DNA from 3 places in the Duganella sp. 3397 genome. Region 1 is predicted to be linked to each of the others. Evidence: predicted binding sites of a transcription regulator. Region 1 holds the regulator's gene; each other region holds the start of a gene.

The links. The regulator LexA, encoded in region 1, represses DNA repair genes until DNA is damaged. The targets are predictions, from matches to a motif close to ACTGTATNNNNATACAGT.
Region 2: the regulator LexA is predicted to act here: its motif matches at 1,579-1,596, upstream of J2X54_RS14085 (DNA topoisomerase IV subunit B).
Region 3: the regulator LexA is predicted to act here: its motif matches at 2,174-2,191, upstream of J2X54_RS17760 (VRR-NUC domain-containing protein).

What each region holds. Positions count from the first base shown of each region.
Region 1 is NZ_JAVDVB010000010.1:109,617-113,774, forward strand. It holds gene purF (amidophosphoribosyltransferase) at 1-244, shown strand, start outside; gene J2X54_RS24345 (cystathionine gamma-synthase family protein) at 337-1,581, shown strand; gene lexA (transcriptional repressor LexA) at 1,616-2,254, opposite strand; gene J2X54_RS24355 (DUF5695 domain-containing protein) at 2,371-4,158, opposite strand, start outside.
Region 2 is NZ_JAVDVB010000004.1:294,435-298,592, reverse strand. It holds gene J2X54_RS14100 (hypothetical protein) at 1-345, shown strand, start outside; gene J2X54_RS14095 (TorF family putative porin) at 405-1,166, opposite strand; gene J2X54_RS14090 (hypothetical protein) at 1,180-1,428, opposite strand; gene J2X54_RS14085 (DNA topoisomerase IV subunit B) at 1,659-3,656, shown strand; gene parC (DNA topoisomerase IV subunit A) at 3,670-4,158, shown strand, end outside.
Region 3 is NZ_JAVDVB010000005.1:284,036-288,193, reverse strand. It holds gene J2X54_RS17775 (ATP-binding protein) at 1-1,103, shown strand, start outside; gene J2X54_RS17770 (hypothetical protein) at 1,179-1,349, shown strand; gene J2X54_RS17765 (phasin family protein) at 1,407-1,973, shown strand; gene J2X54_RS17760 (VRR-NUC domain-containing protein) at 2,218-3,870, shown strand; gene J2X54_RS17755 (ATP-dependent DNA helicase) at 3,872-4,158, shown strand, end outside.

The DNA.
Region 1 (4,158 bases):
CGAGATCACCGCCGACGCCCTGGTGTACCAGGACATCGAAGCGCTCAAGCAGGCCATTTCCGACGTCAACCCGGAGCTGACCAGCTTCGAGGCGTCGTGCTTCGACGGCGTCTACATCACCGGCGACGTCAGCCGCGAGTACCTGGACAAGCTGGAAAACGAGCGCAACAACCCGACCAAGGCCGCCAAGCCGGAAGACGCAGGCCGCTCGCAGCTGAACCTGAACCTGGCCAACGAAGGCTGATGACGTTTTACCCCGCACACCCACGTCATGGGGTCTGACCCAGCAGGGGTCCGACCCCGGTTGTGGCGGTGCGGGTTTGAATTGGGCAGACCATGACCGACAAGAAAAACTACGGCTTCACCACCACCATCCTGCACAACGACCGCCAGAAGGGCATCGAGCACGGATCGCTGCACAAGCCGATCCACACCTCGGTGGCTTTCGGCTACGCCGATGCGCGCCAGCTAGCATCGGTATTCCAGGGCAAGGAGCCGGGCTTTCGCTACGGCCGCCAGGGCAACCCGACCATCGCCGCGCTGGAAGACAAGGTCAACCAGATGGAGCAGGGCGTGGGCACGATCTGCTTCGCCACCGGCATGGGCGCGATCGGCGCCGTGTTCCAGGCGCTGCTGCGTACCGGCGACCACGTGGTGTCGTCGTCGTTCTTGTTCGGTAATACCAACAGCCTGTGGCAAACCACCATGGCGCAGGGCGTGGGCGTGTCGTTCGTCGATGCCACCGACGTCGCCAACGTGGCGGCGGCCATCACCGACAACACCCGCGTGGTGTTCGTGGAAACCATCGCCAACCCGCGCACGCAGGTGGCCGACCTCAAGCGTATTGGCGAACTGTGCCAGGCGCGCGGCATCCTGTACGTGGTCGATAACACCATGACCACGCCGTATTTGTTCCGGCCCAAGTCGGTCGGCGCCGGCCTGGTGGTCAATGCACTGACCAAGTCGATCGGCGGCCACGGCAACGCTTTGGGTGGCAGCATCACCGATACCGGCGCCTATGACTGGACCCGGTTCCCGAACATCTACGAGAACTATAAAAAGGCGCAGCCGCTGCAATGGGGCCTGGCGCAAATCCGCGCCAAGGCGCTGCGCGACTTCGGTGCGTCATTGGCGCCAGAGGCCGCGCACCATATCGCGGTGGGCGCCGAAACCCTGGCGCTGCGCATGGAGCGCACCAGCAGCAACGCGCTGGCGCTGGCCAGGCTGCTGGAATCGGACGAGCGCGTGGCGGCGGTGTACTACCCGGGCCTGGCCTCGCATCCGCAGCATGGCATCAGCTCCGAGCTGTTCCGCAAGCATGGTTCGCTGCTGAGTTTTGAACTGAAGGACGGCATCGACTGCTTCGATTTCCTCAATCGCCTGAAACTGGCGATTCCGGCATCGAACCTCGGCGACACGCGCACCCTGATCATCCCGGTGGCGCACACGATCTTCTACGAGATGGGCGCCGAGCGGCGCGCGTCGATGGGGATTGCGGAGTCGCTGATACGGGTGTCGGTCGGCATCGAGGATGAGGACGACCTGCTGGAAGACTTCAGCTGCGCCCTGGAAGGATGCTGAAAACAAAAAGGACCGCCGCGGCGGTCCTTGTTTTTTAGTGCCAGGTACGCATCAAGCCTACTGCCAGGCCTTCGAGCGCAAACTCGTCCGCCTCCGGATCGACCTTGATGATCTTGAACTCCGGGTTTTCCGGCAGCAGCTCCACCAGCGAGCCGGTCTTGCGGTAGCGCTTGACCGTCACTTCGTTGCCGATGCGCGCCACCACGATCTGGCCATTCTTGGCGCTGTCGATCTTTTTCACCGCCAGCAGGTCGCCGTCCATGATGCCGGCGTCGCGCATCGATTCGCCGCGCACCTTGAGCAGGTAGTCGGGCTTGGCCGAGAACATGGCCGGATCCACGCTGTAGCTCGCCTCCAGGTTTTCCTGCGCCAGGATGGGCGAACCGGCAGCCACGCGGCCGATCAGCGGCAGCGACATCATCAACGAAGGTGGAATCCTGGCGGCGGCCGGCTCCGCATGCACACCGAGCAGGCGGATGCCGCGCGACGTGCCGGCCGCGATTTCGATCGCGCCCTTGCGCGCCAGCGCCTGCAAGTGCTCTTCGGCGGCGTTGGCCGACTTGAAGCCCAGCTCGTTGGCGATCTCGGCGCGCGTGGGCGGGAAGCCGGTGTTTTCGATGGCGTCCTTGATCAGATTGAGAATTTGTTCCTGGCGTGCGGTGAGCTTGATCATGGGGTCAGTAGGCTGTGTATATAGACAGTCTGTATTTTTGTACAGTATGCGCGCCAATGCAAGAGAATTTCTTGCATCAGGCGAAATAATGTGAAAAAAGTTGTTACAGGCCCGTCTCAGAGCGGCTCCAGCACGACGCGCCGGGCAGTTTTGGCCAATGGCACCACGTAACTGCCGCGCTCAATTAACAATTCACCGGCCTTCAACTGCCTGGGACTTTCCACCCGCAGCCGCGCAGCGGGCGTTTGCACGCTTGCCGCCGCCAGCTCCAGTGTGATGGCGCCGCTGCGCGGATCGTAGGTGGCGCTGTCGATCTTGCCGGCTTCGAGCGTGATCCAGGCGCGCGCCGGCGCCACGAACAGGCGGGTGCGGGCGCTGTCGCGCGGCACGATGCGAATCAGGCCGTCGGCCTGCTCGTCGAGGTTGGCGCCAAACGCCAGCCAGCCGAAGGTCGGATCCTTGAGCACGTAACTGGCGCTGGCAATGGCGTGGCCGTAGAAGCCCATGCCGTAGTCGCCGCTGTAGGCATCCCAGCGCATCATGTCGGGCCAGGCGTGGAAGGCGGCCGAGCCGAAGCCGTCGCGGTCGATATTGGTGATGCCGCCCAGCAGGCCGCCGTAGGCCACGCGCAGCAAGTGCAAGTCGGCCGGATTGGCGCGGTAGGCGTCGAACAGCGGCACCGCGTTCAAGGTCGAGCCGTAGTGGTGCACCTGGCGCTCGATGCGCGCGGTCTTGCCGCCGTACAGGAAGTCCCAGTAGCGGCGGGCATTGCCGTTGTAGGCCCAGCTGGGCATGGCCGGATCGTAGCCGAGTATCACTTCGCGCGTAATGTCGGCTTGCCGCTGGTAGCCGAAATGGCGCATCCAGGCGTACACCTCGGCCTGGCCGGTGGAGTCCCACGCCATTTCGCTGCCGAACGGGAAGGCGAGGGTACGCCAGTGGTCGGCGCGTTGCTGCATCATGCGCCGCATGTCGGCCGCTTCGACCGTCATGCCCTCGTGTTGCAGGTCGGTCAGGATGTCGAGGAAGACGTCGCCTTCCATCAGGCCGAACCGCGTGTATTCGGGGGCGTCGCGCATCATCGCCACCGTGGTCTGGTAGGCGTGCTGCAGATACCAGCGCCAGTCGTGCGCCGTGACCAGGCCCACGTGATTGCGCGCCAGCCGGTACAGCACCCAGTGGCCGATGGCCACGTGCGGATAGTTGTAGGCGCGGCCCAGGTCGCCCGCGTCCTTTTTCGACCACGAGGTCCAGGTTTTCCAGTTGGTCGCGGCAGCGTAGTAGCCGGGGAAAGCAGCGGGGTCGTAGTAGAACAGGCTCTTGCGCACGGCGCCCGCTTGCGGGCCGTCGGCCACTTGCAGCTTGCCGACCACGGTTTCATTGACCAGGCGCTCGAGCTTGGCGACCTCGGCTGCATCGGGATTGTCGAGCTGCTTGGCCATGGCCGCCACCCAGCTGCCGGCGCCGCCTTCGTCGCTCATGCCCGAGATCCACACGCGCGGATCGTCGGTGACCACGCGGTTGACCTCGCGGTCGTAGGTGAGAATGGCAGGCGTGCGGCCGAACGGATCGTTCTTGTCATCGAACCACTGGCGCGTGGTGGTAAAGCGCCCGAGGTCGGCGACCACCTGGTCGAGCGGCTTGGTGACGAAATAGCTGACGGTTTGCACGCTGCCGTCGGCGTAGCTGATGCTGAGGCGCGCAGGGCCCCACGCGCGGCCCTGCACCGTGTAGCGGCGCCAGCCCTTGGCTTCCACAGTGCCAGCTGCTGCCGGTGTCACCACCAGCGCTGCGGCCGGCGCGCTAACGATGCCGGTCACGCGCAGCGGGCTGTTGAGAAACAGCGTGGCGTCGAGGTCGGTGGGCACGACGTAACCGGGGATGCCGACCGCCACTGGCCGCTT
Region 2 (4,158 bases), on a different contig from region 1:
GGTGCCGCCGTCATCGTCGCGCTGCTGCGCCGCGCCGACCTCGAACACCAGGACCACGCCGCGCTGCTGGCGCGCCTGCGTGAGGCCAGCGCCGCCAATCCCGGCGCCAGGCTGCTGGTCACCGTGGCCCACGGCAGCGAACCGCTCACGCCGCACCAGACCGGATGCCTGCTGGTATTCGTGGCCCAGCTGCCGGGCGCGCGCCTGGCCGACACCCTGGTGCTCGACCACGACACCTATCACTCGCACCACAGCGCCTTCGAGGCAGATGCCTACAAGACCGCCAACGTGCTGTGCGCGCCCGAAGTGCGCCACCTGTATCGCCAGGTGTTCAGCGGCAGGTAACGAAATCGAGCCGGGCGGGATGAATCCCGGCCGGCTCGATCAGAACAGCTAAAAAATGATCAGAAGGTCTTGCTGACGGTGAGCACCAGCGCGGTCTTGCCGGTGAACTTGCCGTTCACTGGCGACGCGTACGCGGTCTTGCTGGCGTTGGTCCCTACCACGGCCAGCGCGCCGGAGACGATGCCGAAGTCGCGGGTGACGCCCACTTTCCAGTCGGTGTAGTTCGATACGTCGTTGTTCTTCACCTTCTGGTGGCCGGCGTGCAGGTTGATGGTGTTGCCCTCGCCTGCCTCGATATTGGCGCCAACATCGAGGTAGCCGCTGTTCTTGCTATCGACGAAGCCGAACAGGTTGGTCACCGAATGCGAGTACTTCACGTAGGCGGGACCGAAGCCCAGCTGACCATACACCTCGGTGGTATTGGCATTGGCAAAGCCGGCGACGTTTTTCAGGCCGTTCGACGGGTACACATAAGTGAGCACACCGACGTCGTAGGAGACCGCATCGCTCAGCTGTCCGCGCTTGCCACCATAGATGTCGAGTTCCACGTCGCCATCGCCCCCGGCATCCTTGGTCCACTTGATCGACGATGCCCAAGCGCCGATATACAGGCCGGTGGGGTTGTTGACGTAATCGGCACCGCCCTGCACGGCCGGCTGCAAACGGGTTTGCGAGATGCCGCGGAAGCGGTAGTCGGAGACCACGGCGGCGTTGAAGCTTACTTCGTTATCAGGCTTGGCAGCGACCGCAGCTTCCTGGGCATGCACCGCACCGGTGGCAAAAGCGGCGCCGAGCGCGGCGGCCAGTAGTAATTTGTTCATGTTGCGCTTTCTATTAGTAGTGGGATGTCTGAGTAAATCGCCCGAACTCCGCGCCGGGCAGCGACTGCATCACCGCATCCATCACCGGCGTGACCATCGCAGCGCCCACGCACAGCCACACCTTCATGCGGGTGCCTTGTTCGCAGATTTCGATGCGGATGAATTCGAGCGAATCGCCGCATATCCGCGTGACCATGCGGCGCAACTGGGTGACCGCTGCCGTGTCGACCTTGAGCGTCATTACGCAAGGGAACTGGTTCATAACGACTCCGATGAGGGTTGTGCGATGGAGTCAGCTTATCGGGCGGCCCGTAAAAACGGTCTAAAAAGACGGGGGCCTCCTGTAAACATCGTGTATAAATTGCCGCTGTTTGCTCCGGTTGAGGATAGAATACGCAAACACGCACAATTGACTGTACATAAACCCAGTACATAGTCCCAGTACTCAGTTCAGCACCTAAACCAGCATCGACATTATCAGCTTGATCACGTATGGCCACTAAAAAACCAGTTTCCGACTATAGCGAATCCTCCATCCGGGTCCTCAAGGGCCTGGAACCAGTCAAGCAGCGCCCGGGCATGTACACCCGCACCGAGAACCCGCTGCACATCATCCAGGAAGTCATCGACAACGCCTCGGACGAAGCACTGGGCGGCCATTGCAAGAACATTATCGTCACCCAGAACGCCGACGGCAGCATCACGGTGGAAGATGACGGCCGTGGCATTCCGGTCGGCCTGCACCCCGAAGAAGGCGTGCCCACGGTGGAAATCGTGTTTACGCGCCTGCACGCGGGCGGCAAATTCGACAAGGGTTCGGGCGGCGCCTACGCATTCTCGGGCGGCTTGCACGGCGTGGGCGTCTCGGTCACCAACGCGCTGTCCAAGCGCCTGGAGATCACGGTCTGGCGCAAGGAACCCAATGGCACCGGCCTGCACCACCTGGTGTTCGAGCATGGCGACGTGGTCGAACCGCTGACGTCCGTGGTCGCGCCGCGCGACGGCAAGAAGAGCGGCACGCGCGTGACCGCCTGGCCCGATGCGAAATACTTCGACTCGCCGGCGATCTCGCAAACCGAGCTGCAACGCCTGCTGCGCTCCAAGGCCGTGCTGCTGCCGGGTGTGACCGTCACGCTCACCAACGCCAAGACTGGCGAATCGCAGACCTGGCAGTACAACGACGGCCTGCGCGGCTACCTGACCGAGGCGCTGGCGCAGGCGACCGACGGCGAAACCCTGATTCCGCTGTTCGAAGGCGCGCAGTTTGCCGGCCCCGACACCGAAGGCTTTGCCGAAGGCGAAGGCGCGGCGTGGGTGGTGGCATGGACCGAGCAAGGCGCCGTGGTGCGCGAATCGTATGTGAACCTGATCCCCACGCCCAACGGCGGCACCCACGAATCGGGCCTGCGCGACGGCCTGTATGGCGCCGTCAAAAACTTCGTCGAGATGCACTCGCTGCTGCCAAAAGGCGTCAAGCTGCTGCCCGAAGACGTGTTTGCGCGCGTGTCGTTCGTGTTGTCGGCCAAGGTGCTGGACCCGCAATTCCAGGGCCAGATCAAGGAGCGCCTCAATTCGCGCGATGCGGTGCGGCTGGTGTCCACGTATTCCAAGCCGGCGCTCGAGCTGTGGCTCAATCACCACGTCGACTACGGCAAGAAGCTGGCCGAACTGGTGATCAAACAGGCGCAATCGCGTCTGCGCTCGCTGCAAAAAGTGGAAAAGAAAAAATCCTCGGGTGTGGCGGTTTTGCCCGGCAAGCTGACCGACTGCGAATCGACCGATGTCACCCGCACCGAATTGTTCCTGGTCGAGGGCGACTCGGCGGGCGGTTCGGCCAAGATGGGCCGCGACAAGGAATTCCAGGCCATCCTGCCACTGCGCGGCAAGGTGCTCAACTCGTGGGAAACCGATCGTGACCGCCTGTTCGCCAACAACGAGATCCACGATATCTCGGTGGCGATCGGCGTCGATCCGCACAGCGCCACCGACACGCCGGATTTGTCCGGTCTGCGCTACGGAAAAATCTGCATCCTGTCCGATGCGGACGTCGATGGATCGCACATCCAGGTGCTGCTGCTCACCCTCTTCTTCCGCCACTTCCCGGGCCTGATCGCCAACGGCAATATCTGCATCGCCCGCCCGCCGCTCTATCGCGTCGATGCGCCGGCGCGCGGCAAGAAGCCGATCCAGAAGCTGTACGCGCTCGACCCGGGTGAACTGGTGGCCATCGAGGACAAGCTGCGCAAGGATGGCCTGAAGGAAGGCGCCTGGTCGATCTCGCGCTTCAAGGGCCTGGGCGAGATGAACGCAGAACAGCTGTGGGAAACCACGATGAACCCGGACACGCGCCGCCTGCTGCCAGTGGCCCTGGGCGAGTACGAACACGGCGCCTCGGCCGCACGCTTCAATATGCTGATGGGTAAAGGCGAAGCTGCCGCCCGCCGCGCCTGGATCGAAGAACACGGCAACGAAGCCGAAGCAGATATCTAATAGAAACACTGACATGACTCAAGCAAATCTCTTTGACGAATCGCTGCCCGACCCGGACGGCGCCCTGCCGCCCGGCGGCCCCACCGACGGCGGCGAAACGCTCACGCTGTCCACCTTTGCCGAACGCGCCTACCTCGATTACGCCATCTCGGTGGTCAAGGGCCGCGCCCTGCCCGATGTGTGCGACGGCCAGAAGCCGGTGCAGCGCCGCATCCTGTATGCGATGAACGAAATGGGCCTCAACTCCACCGCCAAGCCGCGCAAATCGGCCACGGTGGTGGGCGACGTGCTCGGTAAATTGCACCCGCACGGCGACCAGTCGGTGTACGACGCCATGGTGCGCATGGCGCAGGACTTCTCGCTGCGCTATCCGCTGGTCGATGGCCAGGGTAACTTTGGCTCGCGCGACGGCGACGGCGCCGCTGCCATGCGTTACACCGAAGCGCGCCTGACGCCAATTGCCAAGGTGCTGATGGACGAGATCAATCTCGGCACCGTCGAC
Region 3 (4,158 bases), on a different contig from region 1:
TGTGGGCGCCCTACCGCGCCGTGGCCTCACGCTACGGCCTGCGCGCCTGCTGGTCGATCCCCATCATGCAGGACAGCAGCACCGTGATCGGCTCGTTCGCCATGTACTACCGCACCGTGCGCGCGCCCGATGCCGAGGAACTGGACCTGATCGGCGCCGCCGCGCACCTGGCCGGCATTGCCATCACGCGTACCCGGCGCGAGGAAGAATTGCTGCGCCACCGCGAGCACCTGGAAGAGCTGGTTGCGGCGCGCACCTTGGAGCTACTGCGATCTAAAGACCAGGCCGAGCAAGTCAACGAGGAACTGACGGCGGCGCTGGAAAACCTCAGCCTGACCCAGGACGAGCTGGTGCGCCGAGACAAGCTGGCGGCGCTGGGCGCGCTGGTGGCTGGCGTGGCGCACGAACTGAATACGCCGATCGGCAACAGCCTGGTGATGGCCAGCACCATGAGCGAACGCACGGCCGAATTGCGGCGCGAGCTGGAAGGCGGACTGCGCCGTTCGGTGCTGGAAACCTATCTCGACCAGGCCGCCAGCGCCGACCAGGTGGTGCTGCGCAACCTGAACCGGGCGGCGGCGCTGGTAGCCAGCTTCCGCCGCATCGCGGTCGATGGTGCGCAGTCGCAGCGCAGCCGTTTCCGGCTGGGCGAACAGGTGGGCGAGCTATTGCACGCGCTGGAAGCCGACCTGCGCCGGCAAGGCGTCACCCTGGAACAGGAGCTCGACCAATCACTCGAGCTCGACAGCTACCCCGCCCCGCTGCTGCAGGCGCTGCGGCAGCTGATCGACAACGCCGTGGTGCACGGATTCGGCAGCGGCAAAGACGGCAGGACCGGCACCCTGCGCGTGGCCGCCCACGACAGCGGTGAGGAGGTTGTGATCGACGTCATCGACGACGGCATCGGCATCGCCGGCGGCAACCTGCCGCGCATCTACGATCCGTTCTTCACCACCCGCATGGGCGCCGGTGGTTCGGGGCTGGGCCTGTACGTCACCCACAACATCGTCACCGGCGTGCTGGGCGGCCATATCGACGTGGCCAGCAAGGTGGGCCTGGGCACGCGGTTCACCCTGCGTCTGCCAAAAAGCGCACCACTTTGAGGGCGCAGCGATTTGCTGTACTCTTGCGCCATGTCTAAACACTTTCTTCGTGTCATAACATTATTGTCGTTTACTATGTTCAGTGGGCAACTTCAGGCTGGACCGGCGCACTACTGGCAATGGCAAAGCATCGTCGATGCCAAGGTGCTCACTTGCTCGCCCACGCAACTGGGGCCGGGCTGGAAAAAGTTCCGTGGTCCGTTCCGCGACAGCCGCTGCGAAAAACTGGCCATCGTCATCAAATAAATAACAACATGGGGACCACCCCGGAGCATCAGCCCATCATTCACATGAGGAGACCGTATGTTCACCAATCCCGAGCAGTTTGCCAACGCCACCAAAGCCCTGTTTGAATTTCAACTGGAAACCTTCAACACCCTGACCGCGCGCGCGGTGCAAGGCGTGGAGCAAGTCGTCGCCCTGAATATGGCCACCGCCAAGTCGCATATGGCCGACGGCCTGGCCGCCGGCAAGGAAATGAGCCAGGCTGCCGATCCCAAGGCAGCGATGAGCCTGGCCGCCGCCAAGGTGCAGCCAGGTGTGGCAGGTGCCACCGCCTACAACCAGCAACTGGGCGCCATCATCGCCGACATCCGCGAAGAGTTTACGCGCGCCGCCGACGCCCACATGGCCGAAGCCAAGACCAACCTCAGCGCGCTGATCTACGACGTCACCAAGAACGTCCGTCCCGGTTCGGAAAACGCCGTGCAGATCGTCAAATCGGCGATCGACAATGCCTTCAGCGGCTACGAGCAGGTGACCAAGGCCACCAAGCAGGCGGTGCAGTCGGTGGAAGAGCAGATTGCCAAGGCCAATGCGCTGGTCGAGCAGAAGGCGGCCGAAGCGGCCAAGGCTGCGGAACCTAAATAGCAGCCTGCGGCTCCGTCATCCTCGCGGACGCGGGGATCCATAGCACCTGTGACCCGTGTTTCCTGTCTTCGATGCTGAGACGAAGCAAATGTTCCATGGATTCCCGCTTTCGCGGGAATGACGGAGAGGACGTCGCGGATCCTGGTTGACCAGGACCTGCCGCAAGAATTTCTCTGGGCATCCACCTCGGAAAGCGATACACTGTACATAAATACAGCCATCGCCTTTCCCTGCCGTGCCCGCAATGAACAATGTTTTCGCCAATCCGCTCGACAATCCTTTCTACTACCTGGAGAATTTTCACCGGGTACTGACGTGGATAGGCGAACGCTACGACGACCTGCTCACGGCCGACGAACGCGATTTCCTGTACCACTTTCCCACCCTGCCGCAGTGTTCGCGCGCGCTCTTGGTGCGCATGGTCATGCGCAAGGGTACGGTCTTTCGCGCTAGTAAACTGATCTACGCCGAAATCGGCGACACCCACGCGGCCGCCCTGCCCCTGGCCGCGCTGGGCCTGATCGAACACGATCCCCAGCTCGACCTCGACCAATTGTTCGAGCTGCTGCAAAAGCCCGAGATCGGCAAGATATTCCAGCTCGGCGCCAACGTGCGCCACCTGCGCAAGGCCGACCAGCTGGCGGCGCTGCGCGAACAGTTTGCAACGCCGCAACCGTATTCGCAGTGGTGGAACGATTCCGGCGACCACGCCTACCGCAACCTGGTGCAAGACCTGTGCGACCGCCTGCGCCTGATTTTCTTCGGCAATTTTCACCAGGACTGGACCGAGTTCGTGCTGTCGGACCTCGGCATTTTCCAGTACGAGAAAGTGGACTTTCCACCGGCAGCGCGCGGCTTTCGCACGCGCCGCGACATCGACGACTTCCTGGCCCTGCACCGCTGCCGCGAACGCTTCGAGCTTGGTGAAGACCCGGCCGCCATCATCGCCGACCTGCCCGCCTGCGCGGACGATAACGAATGGCTGCTCAGCCGCCGTCACAAGCTCACCTTTGCCATCGGCCAGCACCTGGAAAAGCTGCGCGACTGGCCGGCCGCGCACGCCGTGTACGCAGCGTGTCCGTATCCTGGCGCGCGCGCCCGCGCCATCCGCGTGCTGGAAAAAGACGAGCAGCCGCGCGCCGCCTTCGACCTGCTGCAGCAGGCCATGGCTGCGCCCGAAACCGAAGCCGAACGCCAGCAACTGCTGCGCATGGCGCCACGGCTGGCCCGCAAGCTCGGTCACGCCAAGCCGCCGCCGGTGCCACCGGCCAGGCCGCTGCGCATCGACCTCAGCCTGCCGCTGCCCACCGAGCACCATTACGTGGAATTCGTCGTGCGCGACCACCTGGCGCGCGAAGACGCACCGGTGTACTACGTGGAAAATTCGCTGATCAATTCGCTGTTCGGGCTGCTGTGCTGGGAAGCCGTGTTCTGCCCGGTGCCGGGCGCTTTTTTCCACCCGTACCACCGCGCTCCGGCCGACTTGCACAGCGCCGACTTCCAGCGCCGCCGCGCCGCCCAGTTTGCCGCCTGCTTCGCCCAGCTCGACAGCGGCGACTACCGCGCCACCATCCGCGCCAACCACGGCGCCAAGCGCGGCATCCAGTCGCCGTTCCTGCACTGGCAGGCGCTCAGCGACGATTTGCTGGACCTGGCGCTCGAGTGCATCCCGCCGGTGCACCTGCGCCGCGCTTTCGAGCGCATTCTGCAAGACATCAAGGCCAACCGCACCGGCTTTCCCGACCTGATCCAGTTCTGGCCCGCCGAGCGGCGCTACACCATGATCGAAGTGAAAGGGCCGGGCGACCGCCTGCAGGACAACCAGCTGCGCTGGATCGATTACTGCGCCACGCACGAAATGCCGGTGGCCGTGTGCTATTTGCAGTGGGCGGCCTGACGTGGAAACTGCCGGCACCTACACCATCGCCGTGCGCGCGCTGTGCGAGTTCACCGCCAAGGAGGGCGACCTCGACCTGCGCTTCACGCCCTCGCCCACGGCGCAGGAAGGCATGGCCGGCCACGCGGTAGTCGCCTCGCGCCGCGCCGATGGCTACGAGACCGAGATTGCGCTGTCGGGCGACTTCGGCCCCTTGCACGTGCGCGGTCGCGCCGACGGCTACGACCCGCGCACCAACCGCCTGGAAGAGGTCAAGACCTATCGCGGCGACCTGACCAGGATGGCCGC